DNA from 3 places in the Streptomyces phaeolivaceus genome. Region 2 is predicted to be linked to each of the others. Evidence: riboswitches for the same ligand, from Rfam matches in the RefSeq annotation. Region 2 holds a riboswitch; each other region holds the start of a gene.
The links. Region 2 has a riboswitch for S-adenosylmethionine ahead of F9278_RS11060 (aminotransferase class V-fold PLP-dependent enzyme). Riboswitches for the same ligand answer to the same signal wherever they lie in the genome.
Positions count from the first base shown of each region.

Region 1: another riboswitch for S-adenosylmethionine. It lies ahead of thrC (threonine synthase); the one in region 2 lies ahead of F9278_RS11060 (aminotransferase class V-fold PLP-dependent enzyme).
Region 3: another riboswitch for S-adenosylmethionine. It lies ahead of F9278_RS48415 (putative leader peptide); the one in region 2 lies ahead of F9278_RS11060 (aminotransferase class V-fold PLP-dependent enzyme).

Region 1 covers NZ_CP045096.1:4,563,556-4,570,531, reverse strand. Annotated here, with positions in the region: gene otsB (trehalose-phosphatase) at 1-425, shown strand, start outside; gene F9278_RS21400 (alpha,alpha-trehalose-phosphate synthase (UDP-forming)) at 555-1,967, opposite strand; gene F9278_RS21395 (glucosyl-3-phosphoglycerate synthase) at 2,245-3,189, opposite strand; SAM riboswitch class I at 3,321-3,495, shown strand; gene thrC (threonine synthase) at 3,513-4,817, shown strand; gene F9278_RS21385 (ubiquitin-like small modifier protein 1) at 4,860-5,135, shown strand; gene F9278_RS21380 (cold-shock protein) at 5,598-5,804, shown strand; gene groL (chaperonin GroEL) at 6,157-6,976, shown strand, end outside.
Region 2 covers NZ_CP045096.1:2,351,874-2,358,849, reverse strand. Annotated here, with positions in the region: gene qcrA (cytochrome bc1 complex Rieske iron-sulfur subunit) at 1-914, shown strand, start outside; gene qcrB (cytochrome bc1 complex cytochrome b subunit) at 911-2,551, shown strand; gene trpD (anthranilate phosphoribosyltransferase) at 2,704-3,768, shown strand; SAM riboswitch class IV at 3,975-4,090, shown strand; gene F9278_RS11060 (aminotransferase class V-fold PLP-dependent enzyme) at 4,217-5,578, shown strand; gene F9278_RS11055 (glycerate kinase family protein) at 5,539-6,810, opposite strand; gene F9278_RS11050 (SLC13 family permease) at 6,836-6,976, opposite strand, start outside.
Region 3 covers NZ_CP045096.1:176,894-183,869, reverse strand. Annotated here, with positions in the region: gene F9278_RS01185 (dipeptide ABC transporter ATP-binding protein) at 1-625, opposite strand, end outside; gene F9278_RS01180 (ABC transporter permease) at 664-1,563, opposite strand; gene F9278_RS46040 (hypothetical protein) at 1,570-1,791, shown strand; gene F9278_RS01175 (ABC transporter permease) at 1,731-2,690, opposite strand; gene F9278_RS01170 (ABC transporter substrate-binding protein) at 2,694-4,316, opposite strand; gene F9278_RS48415 (putative leader peptide) at 4,552-4,668, opposite strand; SAM riboswitch class IV at 4,702-4,811, opposite strand; gene F9278_RS01165 (sulfite oxidase) at 5,229-6,503, shown strand; gene F9278_RS46740 (hypothetical protein) at 6,547-6,750, opposite strand.

The sequences.
Region 1 (6,976 bases), 2.2 Mb from region 2:
GGCAGGGCACCTGGATCGAGGAGAAGGGCCGGGCGCTCGCCGTCCACACCCGCCGCGCCACCGACCCCCAGGCCGCGTTCGAGGCCCTGCGCGCCCCCCTGACCGACCTCGCCACCCGCCACGGCCTCATCGTCGAACCCGGCCGTCTGGTCCTCGAACTCCGCCCCCCGGGCATGGACAAGGGCGTAGCCCTCCGCGACTACCTGACGGAGACCGCCGCCGAGTCCGTCCTCTACGCCGGCGACGACCTCGGCGACCTCCCCGCCTTCGCCACCCTCGAACAACTCCGCACCGAGGGCACCCCGGGCCTGCTGGTCTGCAGCGGCAGCACAGAGGTGAGCGAGCTGTCGGAGCGGGCGGACCTGGTGGTCGACGGCCCGGCGGGAGTCGTACGCCTCTTGGCAGCCATCGCCGAGCACGTATAGGTCACGCATAGGCAGAGGACGCCCCGTGCTTTTTCAACGGCCCGCAGGGGCGGTTGTTCAGGGGCGCGGGGAACTGCGCGAGAAGCCCCACCGAACCCCACCCGCCGACGAACGCCGACCCCCCCCGAGCTACTGGGCGCCCTCCAACTCCCTCAACTGATCCAGGAACCACCGCGTCGGCGGCAACGCCGTAGCCGCCGCGGCCAGCCGCTTCGAACGCTCCGCCCGCTCGTGCACCGGCACACTCAGCGCCTCGTGCAGCGCCGCCGCCGTGCCCACCACGTCGTACGGGTTCACCACCACCGAGTCGTCCCCCAACTCCTCGTACGCCCCGGCCTCCCGCGACAGCACCAGCACGCATCCCTCGTCGGAGACCACCGGCACCTCCTTCGCGACCAGGTTCATGCCGTCGCGGATGGGGTTGACGAGGGCCACGTCCGCGAGCCGGTACGCCGCCAGGGAGCGGGCGAAGTCGTCCTTCAGATGGAGGATGACCGGGGTCCAACCCGGCGTCCCGTACCGCTCGTTGATGTCGTCCGCGACCCGCTGGACCTCGGCCGTGTAGTCCCGGTACACCGCGAGGTCCTGCCGCGACGGGTACGCGAAGGCGATGTGCGCGACGCGTTCGCGCCAGGAGGGGTGCTCGTCGAGGAGGTGCCGGTAGGCGTGCAGGCCGCGCACGATGTTCTTCGACAGCTCCGTGCGGTCGACGCGGACGATCGTGCGGCGCGGACGGCCGTCCGGGGCCGTACCGATCTGCTCCCGCAGCAGGGCGACGCGGTCGTCGACGTCCGCCTGGTGCGCGCGGGTCCGCAGGAAGTCCGCGTCGGCGCCCAGGCCGTGCACGCCGATCCGGGTGCCCGACAGGGCGTCGGGGCCGAGGACGGCACGCGCGCACTCGGTGAACGCGTCCGCCCACCGCCGGGTGAGGAACGCGGCCCGGTCGGCGCCGAGGATGCCGTCGAGGACCTGGGCGGCGATGTCGTCGGGGAGCAGCCGGAAGTAGTCGACGGGTGCCCACGGGGTGTGCGAGAAGTGGCCGATCCGCAGGTCGGGGCGGAGTTCGCGGAGCATCCGGGGGGCCAGGGTCAGGTGGTAGTCCTGGACGAGGACGGCCGCGCCGTCCGCCGCCTCCTGCGCGAGGGCCTCGGCGAAGGCGCGGTTGTACGTCTCGTACGACGCCCACTGGCGGCGGAACTCCGCGTCGAAGGCCGGCTCCAGCGGGGTCTGGTAGAGCATGTGGTGCACGAACCACAGCGTGGAGTTGGCGACGCCGTTGTACGCGTCGTGGTGCACGTCGGCCGGGATGTCCAGCATCCGTACGCCCGGCTCTGCGACTCCGCGTCGTACGGCCTCGCGGTCGCCGTCGCCGAGTGCCGAGCACACCCAGACCGCGCCCGACTCCGGGTCGATCGCGGAGAGCCCGGACACGAGGCCGCCGCCGCCGCGCTTCGCTGTGAGGGCGCCCGTGTCGTCCTGTGCGTACGTGACGGGGCCGCGGTTGGAGGCGACGAGGATCTGGGCACCGCGTGTGGAGGCCATAGGGCTCAACCTAGCCAAGGGCTCCGCCGGTCAAACGTGGGGTTCGGCCGTATACAGGAGTGCCCAGTGGGGTGGGGGGTGCGGCGTTCGTCGGCGGGTGGGGGTCCGGTGGGGCTTCTCGCGCAGTTCCCCGCGCCCCTGAGAACAACGGCCCCTGCGGGCCGTTGAAAAAGCACGGGGCGCGGCCCCTGCTTTTTCAGGGGCGCGGGGAACTGCGCGACCAGCCCCCACCGGACCCGCACCCGACAACGCAACGCACCCCCGCCGCCCCAAAAGATCACGCCGCCTTGCGCTCCACGTACTCCTCGACATCCACCATCGGCGGCCGTTCCTCCAGGTCCACCGAGTACGTGCGCGGCTCGAAGCCCTCGCGTCCGCGTTCGAACTGGGTGAGGACGGGCCGGATCAGGTGGCCGCGGGCCAGCCGCAGCTGGGCGGTGCGATAGATCGCCGCGGACATCCGCCCCAGTGCCGCCCCGTCCTGGTGCCGGTGCTTGCGGACACCCACATCGACCTGGGAGAGCGCGTCGAGGCCGACGAGGTGCAGCGCGTCGACCAGCATGCCCAGCTCGACGCCGTAGCCGACGGGGAACGGAAGCTGCTCCAGCAGCGACCGCCGCGCCGCGTACTCGCCGCCGAGCGGCTGGACGAAGCCGGCCAGCTGGGGCCAGTGCATGTTGAGGAGGGGGCGGGCCATGAGTTCGGTCACACGGCCGCCCTGGCCGGCGGCGGAGCCGAGGGGCCGGTCGTACATCGCCTTGACGAGGTCCACACCGGGGTCGGTGAGCAGCGGGCCGACGATCCCGGAGACGAAGTCCGACGAGAACTCCTTGAGGTCCGCGTCGATGAAGCAGACGATGTCGCCCGAGGTCACCAGGAGCGACCGCCACAGCACCTCGCCCTTGCCGGGGACGGCCGGGAGGCGGGGCAGAATCGCGTCGCGGTGCACGACCCTCGCCCCGGCGGCTGCCGCGACCTGGGACGTCCGGTCGGTCGAACCGGAGTCGACGACCACGATCTCGTCGACGAGCGGGACCTGCCGCATGAGGTCATGACGGATGATCGCGACGATGTCGCCGACCGTCTCCTCCTCGTTCAGCGCGGGCAGGACGACGCTGACCGTCTGTCCCGTGGCCCGTTTGGCGGCCATGATCTTGTGGAGCGGGCGGTCGGACATGGACCAGGAGCGGGTGCTCAGCCAGCGCTCGACTTCCTTCAGCACAGTGCGCGGCTCCTCTGCGTTCATCTCGCGGTTCGGACGGCTCTCTCAACTGTCCTGGCCTTCGGTTACAGTCTTGGACAACGCTGGTGACCATCGCATGTCGGTGCCCGTCGGCGTATACAACCAAATACCGCTCATCCAGAGGGGCAGAGGGATACGGCCCGATGAAGCCCCGGCAACCCTCCAGCCGGTCTGACCACGTCATCCGATCATCGTCATTCGATCATCGTCATCGTGGTGAGGCTCCCGGCTCGGGAAGGTGCCAAATCCGTCTCACGGCGAAGTGCGTCGTGAGGAAGATGAGGAGAAAGGGCCTCGCCTCCATGGCTGCGCAGACTGTTGCAAGCACCACCGAATCCGAATCCGGCTCCGCCTCCACAGTAGACCTCGGCCCCGCCGCCGCCCTGAGCTGTCGCGAGTGCGGACACCGCGTACCTCTCGGACCGGTCTTCGCCTGCGAGGAGTGTTTCGGGCCGCTGGAGATCGCGTACGACTACTCCTCCTACGACACGGAGGAGCTGCGGAAGCGGATCGAGTCCGGGCCCGCGAACATCTGGCGTTACGCGCCCCTCCTGCCCGTCCCCGCCGATGTGGCCACCAAGCCGAACATCAACCCCGGCTGGACCCAGCTCGTCAAGGCCGACAACCTGGCCGCCGCGCTCGGCGTCGACACCGGCAAGCTCTTCATCAAGGACGACTCGGGCAATCCGACGCACTCCTTCAAGGACCGCGTCGTCGCCCAGGCCCTCGAAGCGGCCCGTGCCTTCGGTTTCACCACCCTCTCCTGCTCCTCCACGGGCAACCTGGCCGGTGCCGTCGGCGCCGCCGCCGCCCGCGCCGGCTTCCGGTCCTGTGTGTTCATCCCGCACGACCTGGAGCAGGGCAAGGTCGTCATGGCCGCCGTCTACGGCGGCGCGCTGGTCGGCATCGAGGGCAACTACGACGATGTGAACCGCTTCTGCTCCGAGCTGATCGGCGACCCGGCCGGCGAGGGCTGGGGCTTCGTGAACGTCAATCTGCGGCCGTACTACGCGGAGGGCTCCAAGACCCTCGCGTACGAGATCTGCGAGCAGCTCGGCTGGCAGCTGCCCGACCAGCTGGTGGTGCCGATCGCCTCCGGGTCGCAGCTCACGAAGATCGACAAGGGGCTCCAGGAGCTGATCAAGCTCGGGCTCGTCGAGGACAAGCCGTACAAGATCTTCGGTGCGCAGGCGGAGGGGTGCTCGCCGGTGTCGGTGGCCTTCAAGGCCGGGCACGACGTGGTGCGCCCGCAGAAGCCGAACACCATCGCGAAGTCGCTGGCGATCGGCAACCCGGCGGACGGGCCGTATGTGATCGACATCGCGCGGCGGACCGGTGGGGCCGTGGAGGACGTGACGGACGAGCAGGTCGTCGAGGCGATCAAGCTGCTGGCGCGGACCGAGGGGATCTTCGCGGAGACCGCGGGCGGGGTGACCGTGGGGGTCGCGAAGAAGCTGATCGAGGACGGGGTGCTCGACCCGACGCTGACGACCGTCGTCCTCAACACGGGGGACGGTCTCAAGACCCTGGACGCGGTGGCCGGGACCGGGCTGACCGCGACCATCCGGCCCAACCTCGATTCGTTCCATGAGGCCGGTCTCGCGTAAGACCGCCTCGAACAGCACACATTCCCGACCGGAGGTCCCATCGTGAGCGTTTCCGTCCGCATCCCCACCATCCTTCGCACCTACACGGGTGGGCAGGCCGAGGTGACCGCCGAGGGGGCCACCCTTGGCGAAGTCATCGCCGATCTCGAAAAGAACCACAATGGGATCGCCGCCCGGGTTCTGGATGATCAGGGCAAGTTGCGGCGGTTCGTGAATGTGTACGTGAACGACGACGATGTCCGGTTCGAGCAGGGGCTGGAGACGGCGACTCCGGACGGTGCGGGTGTGTCGATCATTCCCGCGGTCGCCGGTGGCTGACCGCCGGTCGGTACCCGCCGGTAGTAACCGTCGGTAACTTTGATTACCGAGAGTTCATCGAATTGCCCCCTCCGCGAGAGAAGCGGAGGGGGCAATTCTCTATGGTTGAGCGCGGTACAGTTGGGGAACCCGGTCCGATCACCGTAGTGATTGCATGCCGGGCGCATATTTGATCGCGCCGCACGCCCTATATGAAGTAGCCAAAGTGTGCAGGCCTTTTGCGTATTTCTTCCCTTTTATGGGGCCCGACTTGCCCTGAATTCGGGCGAATTGTTCGTACATTCCCGACCGGTCGTGTCCAGAATTCTCGTCCCATTGACCTGTTGCAGAGGGCAGTTGGACAGATACATTCGGCCGCGGTCGACGCGTTCCGGCGCACACCCCCAACCGTTGGGGGGTGAGGTCTGACCCGGATCCGCGAAGTGTGGATCTGTGCAAGGGCCAGTAATAGGGGAGTTAGGCATGGCTCAGGGCACCGTCAAGTGGTTCAACGCGGAGAAGGGGTACGGCTTCATCGCGGTCGACGGTGGTGCGGATGTATTCGTCCACTACAGCGCGATCCAGATGGACGGTTACCGCACCCTGGAAGAGGGCCAGCGGGTCGAGTTCGAGATCTCGCAGGGTCAGAAGGGGCCGCAGGCGGACATGGTCCGACTCGCGGCCGGCTGAAGTGCGCGCCGGGCTTTAACGCAGCGACGTTCTTCGTTCTTCATCGGAGGGCTCGCATCCCTGTACGGGGGTGCGAGCCCTTCCGTGTGCCCGGGGGCGGGCTCGCCGGGGGGTCGCGCACGGGAGGCGCACGGGCGCGTTCACCTGCGGATCATCAAGAGCCGCTTGCACTCGCAGGGGGCGAGTGCTAATCATTGGCGTTAGCACTCTGAAGGTGAGAGTGACAACGAGGATCGGGTCGGTGAGGCCCGCAGGCCATGTGGGGCAAGGAACCACGAGGCAGGCGAGCCGTCCGTCGCGGGCGCCAGCGCGGTCCGGAGCAATCCACCCCAGTCCGGGAGGACCACTTCACATGGCCAAGATCATCGCGTTCGACGAGGAGGCGCGGCGCGGCCTCGAGCGCGGCATGAACCAGCTCGCGGACGCCGTCAAGGTGACGCTCGGCCCCAAGGGCCGCAACGTCGTCCTCGAGAAGAAGTGGGGCGCCCCCACGATCACCAACGATGGTGTCTCCATCGCCAAGGAGATCGAGCTCGAGGACCCGTACGAGAAGATCGGCGCCGAGCTGGTCAAGGAAGTCGCCAAGAAGACGGACGACGTCGCCGGCGACGGTACGACCACGGCGACCGTTCTCGCCCAGGCCCTGGTCAAGGAAGGCCTGCGCAACGTAGCCGCCGGTGCCAACCCGATGGCCCTCAAGCGCGGTATCGAGAAGGCCGTCGAGGCCGTCTCCGGTGCGCTGCTCGACCAGGCCAAGGAGGTCGAGACCAAGGAGCAGATCGCCTCCACCGCCTCCATCTCCGCCGCCGACACCCAGATCGGCGAGCTGATCGCCGAGGCCATGGACAAGGTCGGCAAGGAAGGCGTCATCACCGTCGAGGAGTCGCAGACCTTCGGTCTGGAGCTTGAGCTCACCGAGGGCATGCGCTTCGACAAGGGCTACATCTCGGCGTACTTCGCGACCGACATGGAGCGCATGGAGGCGGTGCTGGAGGACCCTTACATCCTCATCGCCAACTCCAAGATCGGCTCGGTCAAGGACCTGCTCCCGCTTCTGGAGAAGGTCATGCAGTCCGGCAAGCCGCTGCTGATCATCGCCGAGGACATCGAGGGCGAGGCCCTGTCGACCCTGGTCGTCAACAAGATCAAGGGCACCTTCCGCTCGGTGGCGG
Region 2 (6,976 bases):
GGGCCGCGAAGCGGTCCGAGCGCACGGTCGCCCTGCTGTTCACGGTGTCGATGCTGGCCACCGTCGGCTTCATCGCCTCGTACCTGGTGATCGACGTCGACAAGTCGATCTACGTCTGGCCGATCGGTCACATCAGCGCGCTGAACTTCGCGCTGGGCATGACGCTGGGCCTGTCGCTGTTCTGCATCGGCGCCGGCGCGGTCCACTGGGCCCGCACGCTGATGTCGGACGTCGAGGTCGCCGACGAGCGCCACCCGATCGAGGCCGCGCCCGAGGTCAAGGCCAAGGTCCTGGCCGACTTCAAGGCCGGTGCCGAGGAGTCGGTGATCGGCCGTCGCAAGCTGATCCGCACCACGATGTTCGGCGCGCTGGCCCTGTTCCCGCTCTCCGGTGTCTTCCTGCTCGGCGGCCTCGGCCCCGCGCCCGGCACCAAGCTGCGGCACACCACCTGGGCCAAGGGCAAGAAGCTCGTCAACATGAACACCAACGAGCCGCTGCGTGCCTCGGACGTCGCGGTCGGGTCGCTGACCTTCGCCATGCCGGACGGCCTGAGCGAGCACGACCACGACTTCCAGAAGAACATCGCCAAGGACGCCCTGATGATCGTCCGGATCCAGCCGGACGACATCAAGGACAAGCGCGAGCTGGAGTGGTCCCACGAGGGCATCGTGGCGTTCTCGAAGATCTGCACCCACGTGGGCTGCCCGATCTCCCTGTACGAGCAGCAGACGCACCACGTGCTCTGCCCCTGCCACCAGTCCACCTTCGACCTCGCCGACGGCGGCCGGGTCATCTTCGGCCCCGCGGGTCACGCCCTTCCGCAGCTGAGGATCACCGTCGGCGAAGACGGCTACCTCGAAGCGGTCAGCGACTTCGAAGAGCCCGTTGGTCCTGCCTTCTGGGAGCGCGGATGAGTACTGCAACCACCACCGACGCACGCGACAAGCGTGAGAAGGCACCGGCCGGCGAGCGCGTCGCCGACTGGGCCGACGGCCGGCTCGGGATCTACTCCCTGGCCAAGGCCAACATGCGCAAGATCTTCCCCGACCACTGGTCGTTCATGCTGGGTGAGATCTGCCTGTACAGCTTCATCATCATCATCCTCACGGGTGTGTATCTGACGCTGTTCTTCCACCCGTCGATGAACGAGGTGGAGTACCACGGCAGCTACGTCCCGCTGCAGGGACAGCTGATGTCCGAGGCGTTCAACTCGACCATGCACATCTCCTTCGAGGTGCGCGGTGGTCTGCTGATCCGGCAGATCCACCACTGGGCGGCGCTGGTCTTCCTCGCCGGCATGTTCGTGCACATGATGCGGGTGTTCTTCACGGGCGCGTTCCGCAAGCCGCGTGAGGTCAACTGGCTGTTCGGCTTCCTGCTGTTCGTCCTCGGCATGTTCACCGGCTTCACCGGCTACTCGCTCCCGGACGACCTGCTCTCCGGCACCGGTGTCCGCTTCATGGAGGGCGCGGTCCTGTCCGTGCCGATCGTCGGCACGTACCTGTCGTTCTTCCTCTTCGGCGGCGAGTTCCCGGGCGGCGACTTCGTGGCCCGCTTCTACTCGGTCCACATCCTGCTGCTGCCGGGCATCATGCTCGGCCTGCTGGTGGCGCACCTGATCCTGGTCTTCTACCACAAGCACACGCAGTACGCGGGCCCCGGAAAGACGAACAACAACGTCGTCGGCATGCCGCTGCTCCCCGTGTACATGGCGAAGGCGGGCGGCTTCTTCTTCCTGGTCTTCGGTGTCATCGCGGTCATCTCGGCGATCGCCACGATCAACCCGATCTGGACCATGGGCCCCTACCGGCCCGACCAGGTCTCCACCGGCGCCCAGCCCGACTGGTACATGGGCTTCTCCGAGGGCCTGATCCGTGTCATGCCGGGCTGGGAGATCAACTTCTGGGGCCACACGCTCGTCCTGGGTGTGTTCATCCCGCTGGTGATCTTCCCGCTGGTCCTGGTGGCGATCGCGGTCTACCCGTTCATCGAGTCCTGGGTCACCGGCGACAAGCGCGAGCACCACATCCTGGACCGCCCGCGCAACGCCCCGACCCGTACGGCCTTCGGTGTCGCGTGGATCACCTGGTACATGGTCCTGCTGATCGGTGGTGGAAACGACCTCTGGGCGACCCACTTCCACCTGTCGATCAACTCGATCACCTGGTTCGTCCGGATCGCGTTCTTCGTGGCCCCGGTCCTCGCGTTCATCGTCACCAAGCGCATCTGCCTCGGCCTGCAGCGGCGGGACAAGGACAAGATCCTGCACGGTCGCGAGACCGGCATCATCAAGCGCCTGCCGCACGGTGAGTTCATCGAGGTCCACGAGCCGCTCAGCCAGGAGCAGCTGCACACGCTCACGGCGCACGAGCAGTACGCCCCGGCCGAGATCGGTGCCGCGGTCGACGAGAACGGTGTCGCCCGCAAGGTCACCCGCCTGCAGAAGCTCCGCGCCAAGCTGAGCAAGGGCTACTACGGCGAGGACAGCCAGATCGCCAAGCCGACCGTCGAGGAGTACAAGGAGATCACGAGCGGCCACGGCCACCACTGATCGCTTCGCTTCGCCACACCACGGTCGAAGGGCCCCCGTCCGATCTTCGGACGGGGGCCCTTCGCCGTGCCCGTGGCTGGATAGGGTGGGAGCGCACTTTTGATTTCATGGATCGCGCGGCATCTCGCGCGCCACGACACCCAGGAGCGGCTATGAGCGCTGTGACCCCCGCTGGAGGCGACACCGCGGCGGGCCGTTCCTGGCCCACCGTGCTGAACGCGCTGCTCTCCGGGCAGGACCAGGACGCCGGCGCCACGTTCTGGGCGATGGACCAGATCATGCGCGGTGAGGCGACGGACGCGCAGATCGCCGGGTTCGTGGTGGCGCTGCGGGCCAAGGGGGAGACCGTCGACGAGATCACCGGTCTCGTCGAGGCGCTGTACGAGCACGCCAATGTCATCGAGGTGTCCGGGAAGACCGTCGACATCGTCGGTACGGGCGGGGACGGCGCCAAGACCGTCAACATCTCCACGATGTCGTCGATCGTCGTCGCCGGTACGGGCGCGAAGGTCGTCAAGCACGGCAACCGGGCCGCGTCGTCTGCGTCCGGGGCTTCCGATGTGCTGGAGAAGCTGGGCGTCAATCTGGAGCTGACGCCGAAGCGGGTCGCCGAGGTCGCCGAGGAGGCCGGGATCACCTTCTGCTTCGCGGTGAAGTTCCATCCGGCGCTGCGTCATGTGGCCGCCGCGCGCGGGCAGTTGGGCATCCGGACCGTCTTCAACGCGCTGGGGCCGCTGGCGAACCCGGCGAAGGTGCGGGCCCAGGCGGTCGGTGTCGCCGACCCCCGGATGGCGCCCATCATGGCCGGTGTCCTCGCCGAGCGCGGCAACTCGTCACTGGTCTTCCGCGGCGACGACGGCCTGGACGAACTGACGACCACGGCGACGTCGCGGGTGTGGGTCGTCCGGGACGGCAAGGTGACGGAAGAGGCGTTCGACCCGCGTGACGTCGGCCTGGAGCTGGTGCCCGTGGAGGCGCTGCGGGGGGCCGACGCGTCCTTCAACGCGGATGTCGCGCGGCGGTTGCTGGGTGGGGAGACCGGTCCCGTGCGGGATGCGGTCCTGCTCAACTCGGCGGCGGCGCTGGTGGCGTTGGACCCGACATCCGCGTCGCTCGCGGAGCAGCTGCGGGACGGGATGGCGAAGGCGGCGGAGTCGATCGATTCCGGGGCGGCTCGGCGGGCCCTTGAGCGGTGGGTCGCGGCGACGAACCGGTAGTTCTGCGGGTGCGGGTGCGGGTGCGGGTGCGGGTGCGGGTGCGGGTGCGGGTGCGTGGGGGCTGGTCGCGCAGTTCCCCGCGCCCCTGAAAAGCCGGGGCTGCGCGAGAAGCCCCACCGGCCCCCACCGGCCCCCACCGGCCCGCACCCGCCCAACATCCGGACACAAGTTGCGGCGCGACGATCACTTCACGTAGGTTTTCGACAGGTCATGAGTGACAGCCCATAGCCCCGGCTGGCTGTCCGGCAACCCTCCGTCCGTGGCGGGGTGCCCCGGGTGAAGACCGGGCCATAGGCAGCGAGGTCTACGGCAAGCGCGGTTACGAGGGAGTCTTCCGTGAGCAAGCGAATGCGATAGGGCCGCCGAGCCCCGCCTCCGCGCACCCTTCTCTCTTTCCTCCACATGCGCCCTTCCCTTCCTTCGCGCATGCCTCTCACGGGAGTTCGCCATGTCCGTCTTCACCGCTGCCGCCGACCAGTCCGTTTGTGCCCCGTTGTCCGTTCTGGGGCGAGATGTCACCGTCCCGCTCGTCACCGGCGGCGAGGTCACCTACGCCGCCCTCGACTACGCGGCCAGCGCCCCGGCCCTGCAGCGCGTCTGGGACGACGTGGCGGCGTACGCGCCGTACTACGGGAGCGTGCACCGGGGCGCCGGGTACCTCTCGCAGCTGTCGACGGACCTCTTCGAGAACGCCCGGAGGACCGTCGCCGAGTTCCTCGACTGCCGGGACGGCGACCAGGTCGTGTTCACCCGGTCGACCACCGACTCGCTGAACCTCCTCGCCGCCGCCCTCCCCGCCGACTGCCAGGTCTTCGTCTTCGAGACCGAGCACCACGCCTCGCTGCTGCCCTGGCGGGACGCGCGGGTGACCTACCTGGACGCGCCCCGGACGCCCGAGCAGGCCGTCGCCACCCTGGAGACCGCGCTCGCCGGACGCGACCCGTTCGGGCCGGCGCTGGTGTGCGTCACCGGTGCCTCCAATGTCACCGGGGAGATCTGGCCGGTGCGGGAGCTGGCCGCCGCCGCGCACGCGCACGGTGCGCGGATCGTGCTCGACGCGGCCCAGCTGGCACCCCACCACCCCGTCTCCGTACAGGAGTTGGACGTCGACTGGGTCGCCTTCTCCGGCCACAAGCTGTACGCGCCCTTCGGCTCGGGCGTCCTCGCCGGCCGCGCCGACTGGCTCACCGCGGCCGAGCCGTACCTCGCCGGGGGCGGAGCCTCCCGCAAGGTCACCCGGCGCACCGACGGCGGTGTGGACGTCGAGTGGCACGAGACCGCCGCCCGGCACGAGGCCGGCTCGCCCAACGTCATCGGCGCCTACTCCATCGCCTCCGCCTGCAAGGCCCTCACCGAGGCCGGGTTCGACACGCTGGTCGCCCGTGAGCGGTATCTGATCGACGTCGTACGGGCCGGGCTAGCCGAGGTGCCCGAGGTGCGGATCCTCTCCCTCTTCGGGGACGACGCCCCGCGCGTCGGTGTCCTCTCCTTCGTCGTAGAGGGCTGGAACAGCTCCCACTTCGCCGCCGCGCTCTCCGCCGAGTACGGCATCGGCGTACGCGACGGTCTCTTCTGCGCGCACCCCCTCGTCCGCGCCCTCCTCGGCAGTGAGCCGCAGGCGCAGGGCGAGTGCGGCGCACCCGAGGCCGCGCCCGGCGAGCGGTCCCTCAACGCGATCCGGGTGAGCTTCGGCGCGGGCACCCCCGACGAGCACGTGGAGCGGTTCGTGGGCGCGGTGAAGGAGCTGGTGAGCAACGGCGCGCAGTGGAACTACCGCACGGAGGACGGTCGTTGCGTCCCGGCCGTCTGAACCGCGCCAGCCGTCTGAACCGCGCTGACCGCGCCATTCGTTCCGGCCGTTCCGGCCGTTCCGGCCGTCACCCGCGCGCCCAGCACGATCATCCGTAGCGCCCGTTCCGTGGCGTCCGTGAGCAGCTCGTGTGCGCGGACCAGGGCCTCGGCGAGGGCCATCGGCGCGGGCAGGATGCCGGTGTACGCGTCCACGCCGGGCACCTGGTGCGCGCCCTCGCCCAGGGTGCCCGCGAGGGCGAGGACCGGGCGGCCGTGCAGCTTGGCGCGGCGGGCCACCTCGGCGGGCACCTTGCCCCGAGGGGTCTGGTGATCGAGGGCGCCCTCGGCCGTGATGACCAGATCGGCGCGGGCCAGCCGGGCGTCGAGGTCCAGATGGCCCAGCAGCACCTCGAAGCGGGGGAGCAGCCGGGCCCCCAGCGCGGCCAGCCCGGCGCCGAGCCCGCCCGAGGCGCCCGTGCCGGGGCCGGTCCGGAGATCCGTACGCGGCGGGGCGAGGTCGCGGGTGAGGACACGTGCCCAGTTCTCCAGGCCCGCCGAGAGTTCCTCGACCCGCTCCGGCGTCGCCCCTTTCTGCGGGCCGAAGACCCGGGCGACCCCCCGCTCGCCGCACAGCACGTTGAACGGGTTGCAGGCGACCAGCAGTTCCACGTCCGCGAGGCGGGGGTCCAGGCCGGACGGGTCGACGCGGCGCAGCCGGGGCAACTCCCCGCCTCCCGGCGGCAGTTCGACACCGTCCGCGTCCAGCAGTCGCGCGCCCAGCGCCTGGAGGGCACCGGCCCCGCCGTCCGACGTCCCGGAGTCGCCGCAGCCGACCAGGATCCGCCGTACGCCGGTGTCGAGCGCGGCACGGATCAGTTCGCCGACGCCGTACGTGGTCGTGGCGCCGGGGTCGCGGAGGGTGTGCGGGACGAGGGAGAGGCCCGCGACGGCCGCCATCTCGACCACGGCCGTCTCCGCCGTCGTCGTCGCCGGGCCGTGGGAGCCGATGAGGGCGAAGTGGGTGTCGACCGGTGCGCCGACCGGGCCCGTGGCGATCCGGGGGACCAGCCGGCCCCCGGTGGCGGCGGCCAGCGCGGCGGCCGTGCCCTCGCCGCCGTCCACCAGCGGGATCAGGTCCACCTCCGCGTCGGGCAGGACCCGGCGGACGCCCTCCGCGATGGCGTCGGCGGCGGCCTCGGCGGACAGGGACTCCTTGAAGCCACTGGGGGCTACGGCGACTCGGTTCAGCATGTGCTCAGGGCTCCTGGAGAGTGGGTTACGGGACGAGCGGGACGCCCAGCGCCGGCCACAGCACCACTGCGAAGAGCACGACCAGGGCGGCGGTCAGCGGGGCCAGCACGGCGGAGAGCCGCAGCAGGTCGCGCGGGGTGTAGGTGGGGGTGCCGGGCAGGTCGGC
Region 3 (6,976 bases), 2.2 Mb from region 2:
GCTGGAGATGGTCGAGGATGACCCGCTGCACGGTGACGTCCAGGGCGCTGGTCGGCTCGTCGGCGACGATCAGCCGGGGGCCGCCGGCGATGGCGATCGCGATGAGCGCCCGCTGCCGCATCCCGCCGGACAGCTCGTGCGGGTACTGCCGGGCCCGGGTGGCCGCGTCGGGCATCCCGGCCCGCTCCAGGATGGCGATCGCGTCCACCGGGGCGGAGCGCCGGGTGGCCGGCCCGTGGATGCGCAGCACCTCCGCGACCTGCTCGCCGACACGCTTGACCGGGTTCAGCGACACCGTCGGGTCCTGGGGCACCAGACCGATCCGCGCGCCGCGTACGGTACGCAGCTCGCGCTCGGACAGCGTGGTGAGGTCGTGCCCGCCGAAGCGGACCGTACCGGCGTCGATGCCGCCGTTCGCCGCCAGGAGCCGCACGATCGCGTGCGCCGTCGTGCTCTTGCCGGAGCCCGACTCGCCCACCACCGCGGTCACTTGACCCGGCCACACGTCCAGGTCGACGCCCCGCACCGCCTGTACGGTGCCGCCGCGCGTGCGGTACGACACCGACAGGCCCCGCACCTCCAGCAGGGGTTCCGATGTCGGCGCCGCCGCCGGTGTGGTCGTCATGTTTCCACCCGTTCCGGGGTCGTTCGTCGTGGGGGCGGTCATCGCTGTCGGCCCCATTCGCCGTCGAGCGCTCGCGCGACGCGGTTGGTGGCGAGCACGGTCGCGGCGATCACCAGGCCGGGCAGCGCGGTGAGCCACCACGCGTTGCCGAGGTAGTTGCGGCCGTCTGAGATGAGCGTGCCCCACTCCGGTGCGGGCGGCGGTGCCCCGTAGCCGAGGAAGCTGAGGGAGGACACGGCGAGGACCGCGGTGCCGAATTCGAGGGTGGCCAGGACGAGGACCGGGCCCACCGCGTTGGGCAGCACATGGCGGCCGAGCACCGAGTACCAGCGGGCCCCGCACGAGCGCGACGCCTCGACATAGACCGCCTGCCGGACCCGCAGCACCTCCGCGCGTGTCACCCGGGCGAAGCCGGCGACCCCTGCCGCACCGACCGCGACCGCCACCTTGACCGTCCCGTAGCCGAGCGCCGTGACCAGGGCCAGGGACAGGAACAGCGCCGGGATCGACAGCAGTACGTCGACGAAACGCATCAGCACGTCGTCGACCCAGCGGCCCACGAACCCGGCGAGCAGGCCGAGCAGACCGCCGACCACGAAGGCGACCGCGACCGCGATGAGCGTGGCCTTCAGCGACAGTTGGGCGCCGTGCACCACCCGGGCGAACAGGTCGCGTCCGAGTTCGTCGGTGCCGAACCAGTGCGCACCGCTCGGGCCGCGGAAGTTCTCCGTCGGCACTCCGTGCAGGGGGTCCTTCGCCGTGAACAGCCCCGGCCCGAACGCCGCCAGCACCACGAGGACCACGACCAGGAGCGAGACCAGCAGACCGGGCCGGCGCACGAAGAACCGCAGGGCGCGCCGGAGTTCGGGCCGCCGCCCGGCACCCGGGCCGATACCGGGCGGGACGGCAGGCGCCGGGGCGAGCGCGGCGCCGGTCACGATGCCATGAGCAACGCCGTCACCATGGGCAAGATCGCTGCTATGAGCAACGCCGCCGCCACGATCAACGCCGCCGGCCTGAGCAACGCCGCCGGCCTGAGCACCGCCGACGCCGTGGACATCGCCACCCTCGTGGACATCGCCGACGTCGTCGACGAGACGCTGGGTCATGCGAAACTCCCCTTCCTGCCCGAGGCCACCACGATCCGCGGGTCGAGGAGCGGATAGACGAGATCGACGATCAGATTGGCCAGTACGAAGATCAGCGCACCGAACACCACCACCCCCTGGACCAGTGGGATGTCCTGCGCGGTGACCGCGGCCACGGTCACCCGGCCCAGACCGTCGCGGGAGAACACGGTCTCCACGACCACCGAACCGGCGATCAGCTGCCCGGCGAGCAGCCCGACGACCGTCAGCGCCGGCAGCGACGCGTTGCGCAGCGCGTGCCGCAGATGGATCCGCAGCCGGCCCGCGCCCTTGGCCCGCGCGGTCTCCACATAGGCCTGATCCAGGGCGGTGAGCAGGCTCTTGGCCAGGACCTGGGCGATCTGCGCGCCGGTCGGGATCGCCAGCGTCAGCGCCGGCAGCACCAGGCCCCGCGGCCCGTCGTTGCCGAACGCCGGGAACCAGCGCAGCCGGAACGAGAACACCTCGACCAGCAGCAGCCCCACCCAGAAGGTCGGCACCGAGACCCCCAGCGGCGGCAACGACAGCAGCAGTTGCCGCAGCCACCGCCGCGAGGTGTAGGTCGCCAGCACCGCGAGACCGCCGCCGAGAACCACCGCGAGCAGCAGCGCCGTACCGGTCAGCGTCAGGGTCTGCGGCAGCGCGTCGCCCAGCGTCGAGGTCACCGGGCGGCCGGTGGAGATGGCGTCGCCGAAGTCCCCGCGCACCGCCCGGCCGAGATGGTCGGCGTACTGCGCGAGCACGGGCTTGTCGAAGCCGTACTCGTGGCGCAGCCTCGCCAGCTGCGCAGGGTCGACCGTGCCGGCCTCCGCCCCGGCGCCGGCCATCGCCGACACCGGGTCACCGGGGAGGAGGATCAGCACCAGGAACGAGACGGTGTAGGCAGCCCACAGCACCCCGACCGCCTGCGCGACGCGCTTGACCACATAGCGGCGCACGCGTCAGCCGATCCAGGTGTCGTGCAGCTGGATCCGGCTGGATGCCTCGAAGCCGAGGTCGTGCACCTTCTTGGCCACCCCGAGCTGGGTCTGCAGCTCCACCACGGGTACGACATACGCGTTCCTCACGATCAACCGCTGTGCCTGCTCGACCAGTTGCGCGCGCTCGGTGGCGTCGCTGGTCGCCGCCTGCCGGGTCAGCAGCGAGTCGAGCGGGCTCGCGGGCAGATGGTAGAAGTTGGCGAGCTTCGTGGAGTAGGAGCTGCGCAGGATGTCGGGGTCGGCGCGGGTGACATTGCCCCATACGGCGTCGAAGTCACCGGACTGCAGGGTCGTGGCGAACTGGCTGATCTGCCGTTCCTTGAGGACGATGTCGATACCGACGGCCTTGAGCTGCTGCTGGATCAGCTCCAGGGCGGGCTGGTTGGTGGCCGCGTTGGCGAACCAGGAGACGGTCAGGCTCAGTCTGTCGCCGTCCTTCGTCCGGATGCCGTCGCCGCCGGTCTTCCAACCGGCCTCGTCCAGCAGGGACTTGGCCTTCGCCGCGTCGTGCGCCAGGTCCTTGCCGAGGTCCGTGTAGTCCGGGGTGGTGTGCGCCAGGATGCTCGTGGCCGGCCGGGTGCCGGTCGGGAACACCGCGTCCACGATCTGCTGCCGGTCGACGGCGAACAGGATCGCCTGCCGTACCTTCACATCCTTCAGCAGCGGCCGGGAGTTGTTCAGCCCCAGGTTGAACACATTGCCCGGGTTGGCCCGTGCCGCCAGGTTCACCTGGGCACCCTTGAGCGCGCTCTCGTCGGCCCTGCCGACGCTGCTGATCGCGTCCACCTGACCGGACTGCAGGCTGCCGGTGCGCACACCGGCCTCCGGCACCACCTTGAACACCAGCCGGTCGAGGTACGCCTCGCCCTTCTTGCTCCACAGCGCGGAACCCCAGGCGTACTTGGTCCGCTTGGCCAAGGTGATGGAACGGTTCTGCACATACTGCTTCAGGGTGAACGGGCCGCTGCCGACGACCCCGTCGCTGCACTTCTGCTTCGGGGCCCGCTTCACGCTCGCCGACGACTCGATGCCCAGCGAGAACGTGGAAGTGGCCTGGAGGAACTGGGCGTTGGGCTGCTTGAAGCTCACCCGCACGGTGAGCGGGTCGACCACGGTGGTGCTCTCCACCCCGCTCAGATACCCCTGGGCCAGGGTCGCGAGGGCGCCCAGCTTCGGCACCGCGTCGAAGTTGTCCTTGACCACCTGCGCGGTGAGCGTTGACCCGTCGCTGAAGGTGACCCCTGATCGGAGGTGGAAGGTGAAGGTCTTCGTGTCCTTGCTGATGTCCCAGCTCTTCGCCAGCCACGGCACGATCCTGCCGGTCTTGGGATCCTGGTCGGTCAGGGAGTCGACGATCTGACGCAGGGAGTAGATGGTGTCGTTGCTGCCGACCTGCTGCGGGTCCACGCAGCCGGCGTCGGAGCCCACCGCGAAGGTCAGGGTGCCGCCGGACTTCGGCCGGCCGGTGCCGTCGCTCGCACCGCCGCCGCTTCCGGACGAGCAGGCGGTCAGCAGTGCACCGGTGGTGAGGAGCGCGGTCAGTGTCGCCCATCGGGCGGGGCGGGAATCCGGATGCGATATCACGGAAGTGGTTCTCCTACTCGAAAGCCGTCCCGCACGGGCTCGTGCGGACGGCGGAGATACGCGGATGGTGTCGCTCCAGGGCAGGACGACACGGCTGTGGAGGGTGAGGGAGAAGAAGGAAGGACAAGGAAGCGGAAAGGAAAACGGAAAAGAGCCGGGAAAGGGGCATGCGTCGCCGGTGCCGGAACGGCTGAGACCAGCGGGGGAACGCCCTAGATCGGCTTGGGGGCTGCGGTCAGCCGCGACACAGACAGCTGGTGATGCGCTGCAGGTCGATGTGGCGTCGGCGGGAGAACCGGGAGTGAGCCGCCGCGACCGTGCCGGAGGGACCGGAGATGGCGCTGTACCGCATGCTCACTCCTCCGTGTTCCAGGCCCTGTCAGGGGCCACGCGCTTGCCGGATCGGCGATCCGGCCGGGCTTTCACCTGGAGCACCCCACCGCGGCGGAGGGTTGCCGGTCAGCAAGCCAGGGCTTGACGCTGACACTCAATGCCAGTTGAAACTTTAGCGATCGTTTTCGCGGCCCGTCAACGCCGGGCGGGGAGCAGAGTGCGGACGAAGAGAGCGCCCCGGCGCGCGGCGCGGCCCGTATCGCGCCTACCGGAACGCTCCGTTGACATCCCCCGCCGCACGTGCTTGCATCCCGCCATGCCGTTGTCGGAGCCGCTGACCCGCCGCCGCGCCGTGGACCTCGTCCGTGTGGCCGCCGCGCTCTGTCGGCCGACCGGCTGATCGCGCGCCTCTCCGAGGCCGCCGCCAACCACCTTGCCGCGTAAGCCAGTTGTGCGCGCAACCCCTGCAACCCCTGGCGTCTCCGCCATCGCTGCCATCCCTGCCGTCTCCGCCACCCCTACTCCGCCACTCCTCCCGTCCCTGCCGTGCTCCTTCACTCCGCATGACGAGGATCCGCCATGCTCTCTCCCACCCCCGCCGGTCACCGCCACGAGACCGACTACGACCGTCGCAGGCTGCGCCAGTGGCTCGCCGGTGAGGCCAGGGCCGACGGCGTCTCACGCCGTCGGCTGCTCACCCTGCTCGCCGCCACGGCCGCCGGAACCGCGCTCGGCACCGCACGGCCCGCCCACGCCGCCGACACACCGATCGTCAAACCCCTGCCGCCCGAGTGGTTCATCCAGCGCGGCACGAACGCCGAGACCCGCTGGGAAGCCCTGCGCGGCACCGGCCACCACACCCCCAACAGCCTGTTCTTCGTACGCAACCACACCACCACCCCCGTCCTGGACGCCGCCGACTGGCGGCTGCGGCTGTGGGGGAGCGGGCTGCGCGGCGCCCCCGGCGAGGACCGGCCGGTGGAGTTCGGCTACGACGAACTGCGCGCCCTGCCGGCCGTCACCCGCACCGCGTTCGTCGAGTGCGCCGGGAACGGCCGCTCCTTCTACACGACCCAGCAGGGCGAGACCGTCACCGGCACCGCCTGGACCCTGGGCGCGATCGGCGTCGCCCGCTGGCGCGGGGTGCGCCTTGCCGATGTGCTGCGCGGAGCCGGGCTCTCCCCGTACGCCGTCGATGTGCAACCCCGGGGCCTCGACGCCGAGTTCGTCAGCGGCGGGGAGAGCCTGGGCCGGGTGCGCAGGCCGCTGCCGCTCGCCAAGGCGCTCGACGATGTGCTGCTCGCGTACGAGATGAACGGTGAGCCACTGCCGTACGACCACGGCCACCCGGTGCGGGTGCTGGTGCCGTCCTGGATCGGGATCGCGTCGATCAAGTGGGTCGGTGACATCGAGGTGTCCGCGCAGCCGCTGTTCTCGCCCTGGAACACCGCCTTCTACCGGCTGTTCGGGCCCGCCCACCCCGAGGGCGGCAGCGCGCCGCTCACCCGGCAGACCACGAAGAGCGCCTTCGAACTGGCGCGCGGGGCCACGTTCACGGCGGGGCGGAAACATGTGCTGCACGGGCGGTCGTGGTCGGGCGCGGGTGGTGTCGCCCATGTCGACGTCAGCACCGACGGCGGCACGAACTGGCGGCCCGCCCGGCTGCACGACCGCCCCCGCTCCGGCACCTGGACCCGCTGGTCCGTCGGCTGGCGGCCCGACGCGCCCGGCGCCACCCACCTGCTGGCCCGCGCCACCGACACGGCCGGCCGCACCCAGCCGGACACCGCCGTGCCCAACACCCAGGGCTATCTGTTCGACGCGGTGGTACGGCATCCCGTGAGCGTGGTGTGACCCACGGACGTCCGGTCGGCGGGCCCGGTCGGGGCCCGCCGGCTCAGTCGTCCCTGCGGTCCGGTGTCGTGGACCAGCCGATGAGGGCGCCGCGGAGGGCGGTCACCAGACGGGAGGCGGCCTCGTCCTCGGTACGGCCGCTCTTGATGAGGTCGAGGATGTCGCGGGGGTCGAACAGGGCGTTCCAGAGGACGCTCGACGCGTGGCCACTGGAAGACGCGGAATGCCTCGGCCCGCACCCGCGCACGAACCGCACCGGACCATACCCGCGACGGCACGGTCTCGGCCCGGTCCCGGGCCCGGGATGGAACAGCCTCGTGCTCACCGGCCTGGACGACTACGACGGCCCGCCCGAGGGACACCGGGCCCCGGTCCGACTGCACGACGGCCGGCGCTGGCTGGGCTCTTGCCAAGAGATCGCCCGCGTCCTGCCGCCCCGACCAGCTGCCGCGCCCCCTTGTCCTCCGGGGGTT